DNA from 3 places in the Pseudoduganella aquatica genome. Region 2 is predicted to be linked to each of the others. Evidence: predicted binding sites of a transcription regulator. Region 2 holds the regulator's gene; each other region holds the start of a gene.
What was found. The regulator sigma-54, encoded in region 2, starts transcription at its own class of promoters, with help from an activator protein. The targets are predictions, from matches to a motif close to TGGCANGNAANCTGCTTT.
Positions count from the first base shown of each region.

Region 1: KT882_RS02915 (PEP-CTERM sorting domain-containing protein) is a predicted target of sigma-54. The motif match lies at 1,958-1,975, and genes of this name have one in related genera.
Region 3: KT882_RS13355 (flavin monoamine oxidase family protein) is a predicted target of sigma-54. The motif match lies at 1,287-1,304, and genes of this name have one in related genera.

Region 1 covers NZ_CP086370.1:661,767-665,009, reverse strand. The annotation lists gene KT882_RS02925 (nucleotidyltransferase domain-containing protein) at 1-34, shown strand, start outside; gene KT882_RS02920 (lytic transglycosylase domain-containing protein) at 78-950, shown strand; gene KT882_RS02915 (PEP-CTERM sorting domain-containing protein) at 1,005-1,904, opposite strand; gene KT882_RS02910 (ThiF family adenylyltransferase) at 2,359-3,192, shown strand; gene KT882_RS02905 (PEP-CTERM/exosortase system-associated acyltransferase) at 3,194-3,243, opposite strand, start outside.
Region 2 covers NZ_CP086370.1:1,001,747-1,004,989, reverse strand. The annotation lists gene KT882_RS04455 (enoyl-CoA hydratase/isomerase family protein) at 1-328, opposite strand, end outside; gene hpf (ribosome hibernation-promoting factor, HPF/YfiA family) at 424-780, opposite strand; gene KT882_RS04445 (RNA polymerase factor sigma-54) at 850-2,334, opposite strand; gene lptB (LPS export ABC transporter ATP-binding protein) at 2,350-3,111, opposite strand; gene lptA (lipopolysaccharide transport periplasmic protein LptA) at 3,114-3,243, opposite strand, start outside.
Region 3 covers NZ_CP086370.1:2,997,718-3,000,960, reverse strand. The annotation lists gene KT882_RS13360 (sigma-54-dependent transcriptional regulator) at 1-1,164, opposite strand, end outside; gene KT882_RS13355 (flavin monoamine oxidase family protein) at 1,341-3,065, shown strand; gene KT882_RS13350 (M61 family metallopeptidase) at 3,073-3,243, shown strand, end outside.

The DNA of each region.
Region 1 (3,243 bases), 340 kb from region 2:
GCCCAAAGACAAAGATCAGGCCGAACAGCCCTGACTGCTCTACAATTAAGCATCGTCGGGCAGCGCAAAGGTGCAGCATGCAGCGATCCATTTTCCGGCATACCAGGGCCGCGCGCGCAGGCGCGCTGGCGGCGCTGCTGTCGGCCCAGCTGGCGGCGCTGGCGGCCGAGCCGGCCGCCGAACTGCTGGCCGCCGCCGCGCGCCTCGAGCATGGCGAAGGCGTGCCGCGCGACCTGCCGCAGGCGCTGGCCCTGTATTGCCGCGCCGCCCGCCTGGGCGACGCGCAAGCGCAGTACGCGCTGGGCTGGATGCTGGCCAACGGGCGCGGCGCGCCGCGCGACGACGGCGCGGCATCCCAGCTGTTCGCGCTGGCCGCCGCGCAAGGCCATCCGCAGGCGCAGGCCATGCTGCACATGACCAATACCGCGCCAGGCACGCCGCTGCCCGCCTGCCTGCTGCCGGACACGCCCCTGGTCGCCATGCCGCCCGAACCGCGCGTGCTCTACACCCATGCCGCCAGCAAGCAGATCGGCGCGCTGGTGGAGGTGCTGGCGCCGCAGTTCGACGTCGATCCCCGGCTGGCGATGGCCATCATCGCCATCGAGTCCGGTTTCAACGCGCGCGCCGTCTCACCCAAGAACGCGCAGGGATTGATGCAGCTGATACCGGAAACGGCCGAGCGCTTCCGCGTCAAGGACGCCTTCGATCCGGAACAGAACATCCGCGGCGGCCTGGCCTATCTGCGCTGGCTGCTGGCCTACTTCCGCGGCGACGTGCAGCTGGTGGCGGCGGCCTACAACGCCGGCGAGAAGGCGGTCGACCAGTACAAGGGCGTGCCGCCGTATGCGGAAACGCAGGAATACGTGAAACGGCTGGCGCGCCTGTACAAGCACGCCGTCCATCCCTATCCGGCCGGCTCCGCCGCAAGCGGTGCGCTGCGCAAACCTTGAGACGAAAAAAAACCGCCTGGCTGGCGCCAGGCGGCTGATCGCTGAACTGCTGTATCAAGCCTGACGGCGGCGGCGCAGACCAGCCAGGCCGGCCAGGCCCAGGCCGAAGATGGCCAAGGTGCCAGGTTCTGGAATCTTGTTTGCGCGGATCGGATCGTTGATCAGGCCGGTGAAGCACACGCCGGTGGTGACCTCTACGTCGGTGCAAGTGCCGGAGCCCTGCGAGGCGCCGTTGGTGCTCAGCGTGAACTTGCCGTCGAAATCGTGGCCGAACAGGCCGTTGGTGTTCCACTGCGTGGCACTGGTGCCGCCAGTCACATCGGCGAAGAAGGAGCCTTTACCGTCAGCTGGCAGGTTGGTGTTGGTCACTTGCTGGACCAGCGTGGCCTGGGTTTCGTCGGCGCTGGCGTCGCATACATACGGCTCCAAGCCGGTGCACGAGTTGGCCACGTCTACCAGCTGCTTGCCGGTGCCGAAGGTCACGGTCAGGTAAGCCGGGCCCAGGCTGCTCAGCAGCGAGTGCATGGCGTAGCCGGTGCGGCCGGAGGGGGCGGCGTCGAAGTTCGAATCCAGCGCGGCGATCGGGGTGTTGGTGCGGTAGATGTCCAGATGGATCTTGTTGTCGGCCACGCCGCCGCTGGCGCCGATATTGTAGATGTCGAAGTTCGAACCGTTCTGCACGATGTTTTGGTCGGCGATACCGTAGATCATATAGTACAGGTAGCTGCCGTCCGACAGGCCGGCCGACCAGCTCGCGCCGCCCGTGCCCTGGATCTGGGTAATCGCACCCAGGCCCCAGGTGCTTTCATTGGTGCCGGCTTGCGTGTTGGTTTCGGTGGTCAGACCAACCAGTTTGATGTTCAGGTTGCCGACCAGGGCATCCAGCGGCGTGGCGGATGCGCTGAACGCTGCCAGACCCAGGGAGGTTGCTGCCAGCAATTTTTTGAGTTTCATGTTCGATCTCCAGTATGTTGAGGGCGCTGTCAGTGTTAGCGTCACATCCCTATTAAGCAAGCGGTGTGCCAGGCGCGGGAAAATGGGGCGGATTACCCCGTTCCTCCTGCAACGGCTGGACATGCGGGCTTTGCTGACCGCCATAAACTTTGGCCATTTTTACCTAAGCTGTAAAGAATCTCGACAGCTTGTGTGACAATTGTTGCCGTGTGGTTAGTACGTGCGGCGCAAAGGCGGGGCTGGCACATTCCGGCGCTGTTTTGGGCTCCTCCGTGGGCGCGAACGGTCGATTTCCCGCAGCAAAGCGGTCCCGGTTGTAAAATATTCCGACAAGCGGCCTCCTGTGCAGCGGCGGCAGTTTGCGCTACTATAGTCTTGCCAATCTGGAATTAATTCAGCCGCACCGGCCGCCTGCGGGCGCCACCTTCTCCTCCACACTTGCTAAGGTTTTGCTATGACTACAGAATTCGACTATGACCGCTTCGTCATGCGCAATGATGGCTATATCAACAAGGCCACCCAGGCCAAGATCCGCAACACGCGGGTGGTGGTGGTCGGGGCAGGCCTGGGCAGCGCGCTGCCGGTGGCGGCCACGCGCATGGGCTTCCAGCACTTCGTGCTGGTGGATGGCGACACCGTGGACATGCACAACCTGAACCGCCAGTTCTTCGATTTCGAGGACATCGGGCGTCCCAAGGTGGAAGCGCTGAAGAAGCAGATTCTGCGCATCAACCCGACCGCCCAGGTGGAAACCATCCAGGCCAATCTGGACAAGGACAATGTGGCCGACTTGGTGGCCAAAGCAGACTTCATCTTCGACACCATCGACTTCCTCGACCTGGAAGCGATCCTGCACCTGCACGCCACCGCCAAGGCGATGGGCAAGCACATCTTCACCGCGCTATCCATCGGCCCGGGGGGCGGGGTGCTGTACTTCCCGCCGGACGCGCCGGAGTCGCTGGCCGACATCATCCAAAAGGACGTGGCGAGCGCCACGGCGGAGGGCGACGTCAGCTATTCCAACGTGTTCGGCAAGATCATGGGGCGCATCGGCGTGCACCTCGATGCGCAGGTGGTGGAGCAGGTCGCGCGCGCGCTGACCATCATGGAAGACGGCCGGCCCTGCCCTGCCTCGCAGATTTCGGTCGGCAGCTTCACGGTCGGCTCGATGGGCTTGTCCATGATGCACGACGTACTGGCCGGCCTGGAGGTGCCGACCGCGCCTTACATGGTGGTGCACAGCTTCCGCAACCACACCAGCAAAAAGATCAAGATCAGCGCCGACTAGTTCAGGACCTGGCGCGCGTGAGCGCGCGCGTCAGGCCGCGCGCCGGATTCT
Region 2 (3,243 bases):
TTAATGCGATATACGGTTTAGGGTAATAGTGGATCAGGTGGTTGAGGGCATATTCCTCGGTGAAGAAGTCCTCCAGCAGCGCGCTGCCTCCCTGCGGCGTGGCGTTCCCCACTTCATGGAAGAAGCGGATGTCGCCGCCGGCGCAAAAGGCCTTCTCGCTGCTGCTGCGGATGACGACGGCGGCCACGGCGCTGTCGTCGCGCCAGGCCAGCAGGGCGGCGGTCAGCGCGCGCACCATGTCGAGGGAGAGGGAGTTGAGCGCCTTGGGGCGGTCGAGGGTGATGATGCCGGCGCCGTTGGCAACCTGGGTGATGACGTGCTCGCTCATGGCTGATTGTCTCTATGATTGTTAGACAGCCATTTTAGCGCGGGCGCAAAAAAGGGCGCCAGATGCGCCCTTTGTTGGGAGTGCCGGTGACCGTCTTATGCGGTGGCGGCTGGCTCGTAGGTGTCCGGGAGATGCTTGATGGCGTCGTGGCCATGCTCCTGCACTTTGGCCTTGTACTTCATGACTTGGCGGTCCAGTTTGTCGATCAGCGTATCGATGGCAGCATACAGGTCTTGCGACAGGCTTTCCACGTACACAGTCTTGCCGGACATGCGCAGGTTGATCTCGGCTTTTTGCCTTTTGTCTTTCTCGGTGAGGTTATCTACAGTCAGGATGACAGCAATATCAATAACTTGATCGAAATGGCGCTTTACCCGTTCCAGCTTGTTCTGCACGTATTCACGGATGGCGGGGGTCACTTCGAGATGATGTCCACTGATGGTGAGATTCATACACACTCCTAAAGATAAGGGCTCATGCGCTATCGAATGTTATTTGAGCGCAGGGGAACCCAAGTAAAACTACAAAGCTTTACGCAGACTTACCGGAGGGATTTTCAAGGCTTCGCGATATTTGGCAACAGTCCGTCGCGCAATTACCATGCCCTGTTCTCCCAGCATGTCCGCAATCTTACTGTCGGATAAAGGATTTTTCGGGTCTTCTGCTCCTGTCAGTTGCACTATCAGCGCCCGTATCGCCGTCGAGGATGCTTCTCCTCCTGCTTCGGTGGCGACGTGGCTGCCAAAGAAATATTTCAACTCAAACATCCCATGCGGAGTCAGCATGTATTTCTGAGTTGTTACCCGAGAAATAGTGCTCTCGTGTAGTCCCAGTGTATCAGCAATTTCACGCAACACAAGGGGTCTCATGGCAACCGCGCCATGGCTGAAAAAGTTCTTTTGTCTTTCTACTATCGCTTGCGCCACGCGCAGTATCGTGTCGAAACGCTGGCGCATATTCTTGATCAGCCACTTGGCTTCCTGCAGCTGCGCGCCCATGGCCGACTCGCCTTTTCCCTGCTTGAGCATGTTGGCGTACAGCGCGTTCACGCGCAGGCGCGGCATCACGTCGTTGTTCAAGGAGACCTGCCAGCCATTGCGCGCCTTCTTCACGATCACGTCCGGCACCACGTAGTCGGACACGTCGGAAGCGAACTCGGCGCCCGGGTGCGGGTTGCACTGGCGGATCACCGCTTGCGCTTCGCGCAGGTCCTCGTCGTCGCAATCGAGGGCTTTTTTCAGCTTGTTGAATTCGCGCTGCGCGAACCAGGCCAGGTGCTTTTCCACGATGCAGATGGCCATGCGTCGCGTGACCAGCGGCACGCCGGGCATGCGCTTGATCTGCAGCGCCAGGCACTCGGAGGCGCTGCGCGCGCCCACGCCGATGGGGTCGAAACTTTGCAGCAGGGTCAGCGCCGTTTGCAGCTCCTCCAGCTCCACGTCCGCCTCTTCCGGCAGGCGCGCATGGATCTCTTCCAGCGGCTCTTCCAGGTAGCCGTTCTCGTCCAGCGCGTCGATGATCAGCTCCATCAGCACGCGGTCGCGCGGCTGCTGCACGGTCACGCGCATCTGCTCCATCAGGTGCTCGCGCAAGGTGCAGTGGCTCGCTTCGAGCTGCGGGCGCGAGTCCTCGTCGTCCGGCGCCTTGCTGCGGCCGGCGTCGCTCCAGTCGGTGTCGGCCTCGGCGCCGCTGGCGCTGTCGCCACCGGCGCCGTCGAAGGGGTCGCCCTCGCCGGCCGGCGCGCTGTCCTGCGCCGGCGCGCCCACGTCGGCCGGCGACGCGTCGGCGCCGTCGGACTGGGTCTGGTTGATGGCGCCGTCGCCGAGCAGGCGCAGCGAGCGGTCCAGCGGATCATCCAGGCGCTCCAGCAGCGGGTTCTCGCCCAGCAGCTGTTCCAGTTCCTGGTGCAGCTCCAGCGTGGACAGCTGCAGCAATCGGATCGACTGCTGCAGTTGCGGCGTCAGCGCCAGGTGCTGAGAGGTGCGGAGTTGCAGTGACTGTTTCATGGGCTGGTTCAGGAATTACATGCGGAAGTGTTCGCCCAGGTAGACGCGCCGCACCGATTCATCGGCGATGATGTCGTCCGGACGGCCGGACGCCAGCACGCTGCCCTGGTTAATGATGTAGGCGCGGTCGCAAATGCCCAGCGTCTCGCGCACGTTATGGTCGGTGATCAGCACGCCGATGCCGCGCTCCTTGAGGAAGCGCACGATGCGCTGGATCTCGATCACGGCGATCGGATCGACGCCCGCGAATGGCTCGTCCAGCAGCACGAAGCGCGGGTTGGTGGCCAGCGCGCGCGCAATCTCCACCCGGCGGCGCTCGCCGCCCGACAGCGACAGCGCGGCGTTCTCGCGCAGCTTCTCGATCTGCAGGTCGGCCAGCAGGCGGTCCAGGCGCTCATTGATCTCCTGCTTGGTCAGCGCCTTGCCGTTGACCTTCTGGATCTCCAGCACGGCGCGGATATTCTCCTCCACCGTCAGCTTGCGGAACACCGAAGCCTCCTGCGGCAGGTAGGACAGGCCCAGGGTGGCGCGCTGGTGGATGGGCATGCTCGACACGTCCACGCCGGCGATGTCGATGCTGCCCGCGTCGGACGGCACCAGGCCCACGATCATGTAGAAGGAGGTGGTCTTGCCGGCGCCGTTAGGCCCCAGCAGGCCCACCACTTCGCCGCATTCCACCTGCAGCGACACGTCGTGCACCACCTGGCGCTTGCCGTAGGACTTCTGCAGTCCGCGCACCACCAGGGTGCTGGTGCAGCTTTGCATTGCTTCAGCCATGGTTATTTCCCCGCTGGCGGTTGCTGGACCGGCGCCGCCGGCGCAGCAGGAGCGGCCGGGGCAGCCGGCTTGGGCGTGGACGGCTGGATCACCATGGTGCCGCGGCCGCCGCCGGTCTTGCCTTCGCCGCTG
Region 3 (3,243 bases), 2.0 Mb from region 2:
CGCTGCCACGCTGCGCGTCAGCGCCGTCAGTAAGGGCACCTCGCCCATGCGCACCGACAGCAACGCGCGCCGCACCACCTGGGCCAGCTGGCGCACATTGCCCGGCCAGTCGTAGCAGGCGCAATCGCTCACCAGCGCAAACGGGAATTCCTCAGCCGCCGCGCCGCCTTCGGCCAGGAAATGCAGGATCAGCACGCCGATGTCCTCGCGCCGCTCGCGCAGCGGAGTCATGGGGATGACATAGCTTTCCAGGCGCCGCAGCAGCGCGTGATTGAAGGCGCCGCCGTACAAATCCTGGTCGGTGGCGGCGATCAGGCGCGCGCTGCTGTGGCGGTCGCCCGCCGCGCCCACCGGGCGGTAGTCGCCGCTTTCCAGCACGCGCAGCAGCATGGGCTGCACCACGGCCGGGGTGTTGCCGATTTCGTCCAGGAACAGGGTGGCGCCGTCGGCCTCGCCGAACAGGCCCACGCGCACGGTCTGGGCGCCGGTGTATGCGCCCTTGGCGGCGCCGAACAGCTCCACCGCCGCCAGCGATTCGTTCAAGGTCGCCATGTTCACCGCCACCAGCGGCGCGGCCGCGCGCGGCCCCATGGCGTGGATGGCGCGCGCCGCCACTTCCTTGCCGCTGCCGGTTTCGCCCAGCAGCAGCACCGGCATATTGGTCTGCGCCGCCGCGCGCACCTGCTCGCGCATCATGATGGCGGCGCTGCCCACGCCCAGCAGGCCCTTCACGGGATTGTTGCGCGGCAGCGAGGTGGCCCAGTGCAGGCACAGCAGCACGGCGCGGCCCAGGCCCAGCACGGCGCCCTCGGCCACGCGCTCGGCGCCCAGCTGCTGCGCGCCGCCGACTTCCTCGCCGTCCAGCTCAACGATCATGCGGCTGTCCGGCGGGGTAATGGCCACGCCGCCGTCCGGCGTGCGCGCAATGCGCAGCGGCTGACGCGAAATGCCGCCGTAGCCCAGCGGCAGCCTGTCCTTGCCGGGACGGCTGAACATGGGCATGAAACGGCCCAGCTCGATCACGCCGTCGCCGCTGCCGTCCAGGTACTGCTCGCCGATCCGCGCCGGGTCGGGATGCCACAGCACCGTCAGCGCCAGCACCGGCCCGCCCGTCACTTCTGCGTCGCGCAGCGGGGAGGTCAGCGTGTAATCGGAATCGTTCAAGCCTGCAACCAAAGTCTTCTCCTAGTGTAAATGACAATGTAAAGCCCGCCGGTTGACATGTCAATTAACGGAATGAAAGGGTTGCAATATGAAAATCAGGTCAGTTTGTCCATATTGCGTGCAGGCATGGGGTTTGCTATTGACATCCAGTAATGATGAATTGCAGGAGCAGCAACATGAAAACACGCACCGAACTGACCGATCTCCCACTGAACAGCACCTATCAGGACGGCCTGTGTACCGAGCTTGCCATCATCGGCGCCGGCGCTGCCGGATTGTACAGTGCGTGGCGCATGGTGGCCGATGGCGCCTTGCCCGGCTCCCAGGTGCAGCTGTTTGAAATGGACGACCGCATCGGCGGCCGCCTGGAATCCGTCACCCTGCCGGGCATGGACGTGGTGGGCGAGCTGGGCGGCATGCGCTATATGGCGTCGCAAAGCATCATCGCCACGCTGGTCGAGCAGGTGTTCAGCCACACGCTGCAAAGCGTGCCCTTCCCCATGGGCGACAACGCGCACCTGTTCGCCTTCCTGCGCAAGCAGTACCTGCGCGCGGACGCCTGGCAGCGCGCCCAGGCGCGTGGCGACCGCCAGCTCACCCGCTACATGCTGACCGAAGGCGACATCGGCTACAGCGCGGACCAGCTGTTCAACAAGGTGGTGTACGAGGTGCTGACCGCAGACCCGTGGTTCAACGCGCGCTACGCGGACAAAGTGAAGCACTTCGGCGCCTACGACTACACCTTCCTGCTGAGCGCGGAGGACTGGAGCCGCATCAAGCCTCAGCTGCGCTACTGCTTCGCCGGCCCCTACCAGGATGCGCTGGTGAGCGAGCTGGGCTTCTGGAACATGCTGAAGGACCGCGTGGGCCAGGAGGGCTACAACTTCCTGGCCGACGCCGGCGGCTACTACTCCAACACCATCAACTGGAACGCAGCCGAAGCGCTGCCCTATATGGTGGGCGACTTTTCCAACGCCGGCACGGCCTACAAGACCATCGCCGGCGGCTACGACGGCATCGCCTACGCGCTGGCGGACGCCTATCTGGCCGAGCCGGGCGCCTGCATCTGGCGCGAAAACCAGCTGCTGGGCTTCACCCGCTCCAGCAAGCCGGGCTACCGCTACACCCTGCACTTCCTGAACCGCCCAGGCCGCGCGCCGTGGGCGGTGCACGCCAACAGCGTGGTGCTGGCCCTGCCGCGCCGCGCGCTGGAACTGCTGGCGCAGGACAGCTTCTTCTTCCGCAACGACGAGTTGCAGCGCAATCTGGCCGCCGTCATCCCCGAGCCGTCCTACAAGATACTGATGGGCTTCGAGCAGCCCTGGTGGCAGCAAAGCTTTGGCGCGCAGGCCGGCCATTCCATCACCGACCTGCCCCTGCGCCAGTGCTACTACTTCGGCACCGACCCGTCCAACAGCCACTCGCTGCTGCTGGGCAGCTACAACGACATGCGCGCCACGCCGTTCTGGCAGGTGCTGGCGCGCCATCCCGAGCGCTTCCAGCCGCGCGCCACGGCGCTGGTGTCGCCGGCCCAGCTGCAAGGCCTGCAGGAGGTGCAGGCGCCGCAGCGCATGGTGAACGAGGTGATGAAGGAGTTGCGCGAGCTGCACGGCAGCGGCGTGAGCATTCCGCAGCCCTACGTCACCTGGTTCAAGGACTGGTCGGCCGATCCTTACGGCGGCGGCTACCACGCCTGGCAGCCGGGCTACGCAGTGGACCGCGTGATGCCCTTCATGCGCAAGCCCGACCGCGCCGAGGCGATCCACATCGTGGGCGAGGCCTATTCGGACCAGCAGGGCTGGGTGGAAGGCGCGTTCTGCACGGCCGAGCGCATGCTGGAGGAGCATTTCGGCCTGCGCCGCCCGCAATGGCTGGACCCGGCCTACCACCTGGGCTACTAGGATGCGCATGCAACCGGCCTATCAGGTTGAACTGGACCCAGGGCTTCTGGAACTGCGCGTGCAGCTGCACATTGCCGGGCTCACGCCGCGCGAGACCACGCTGCTGGCCCCGGGCCTGGCGCCGGGCGACTACGATTTTGAGCGTTTCAGCCGCGCCGTGCGCGAGGTACGCGCCTTC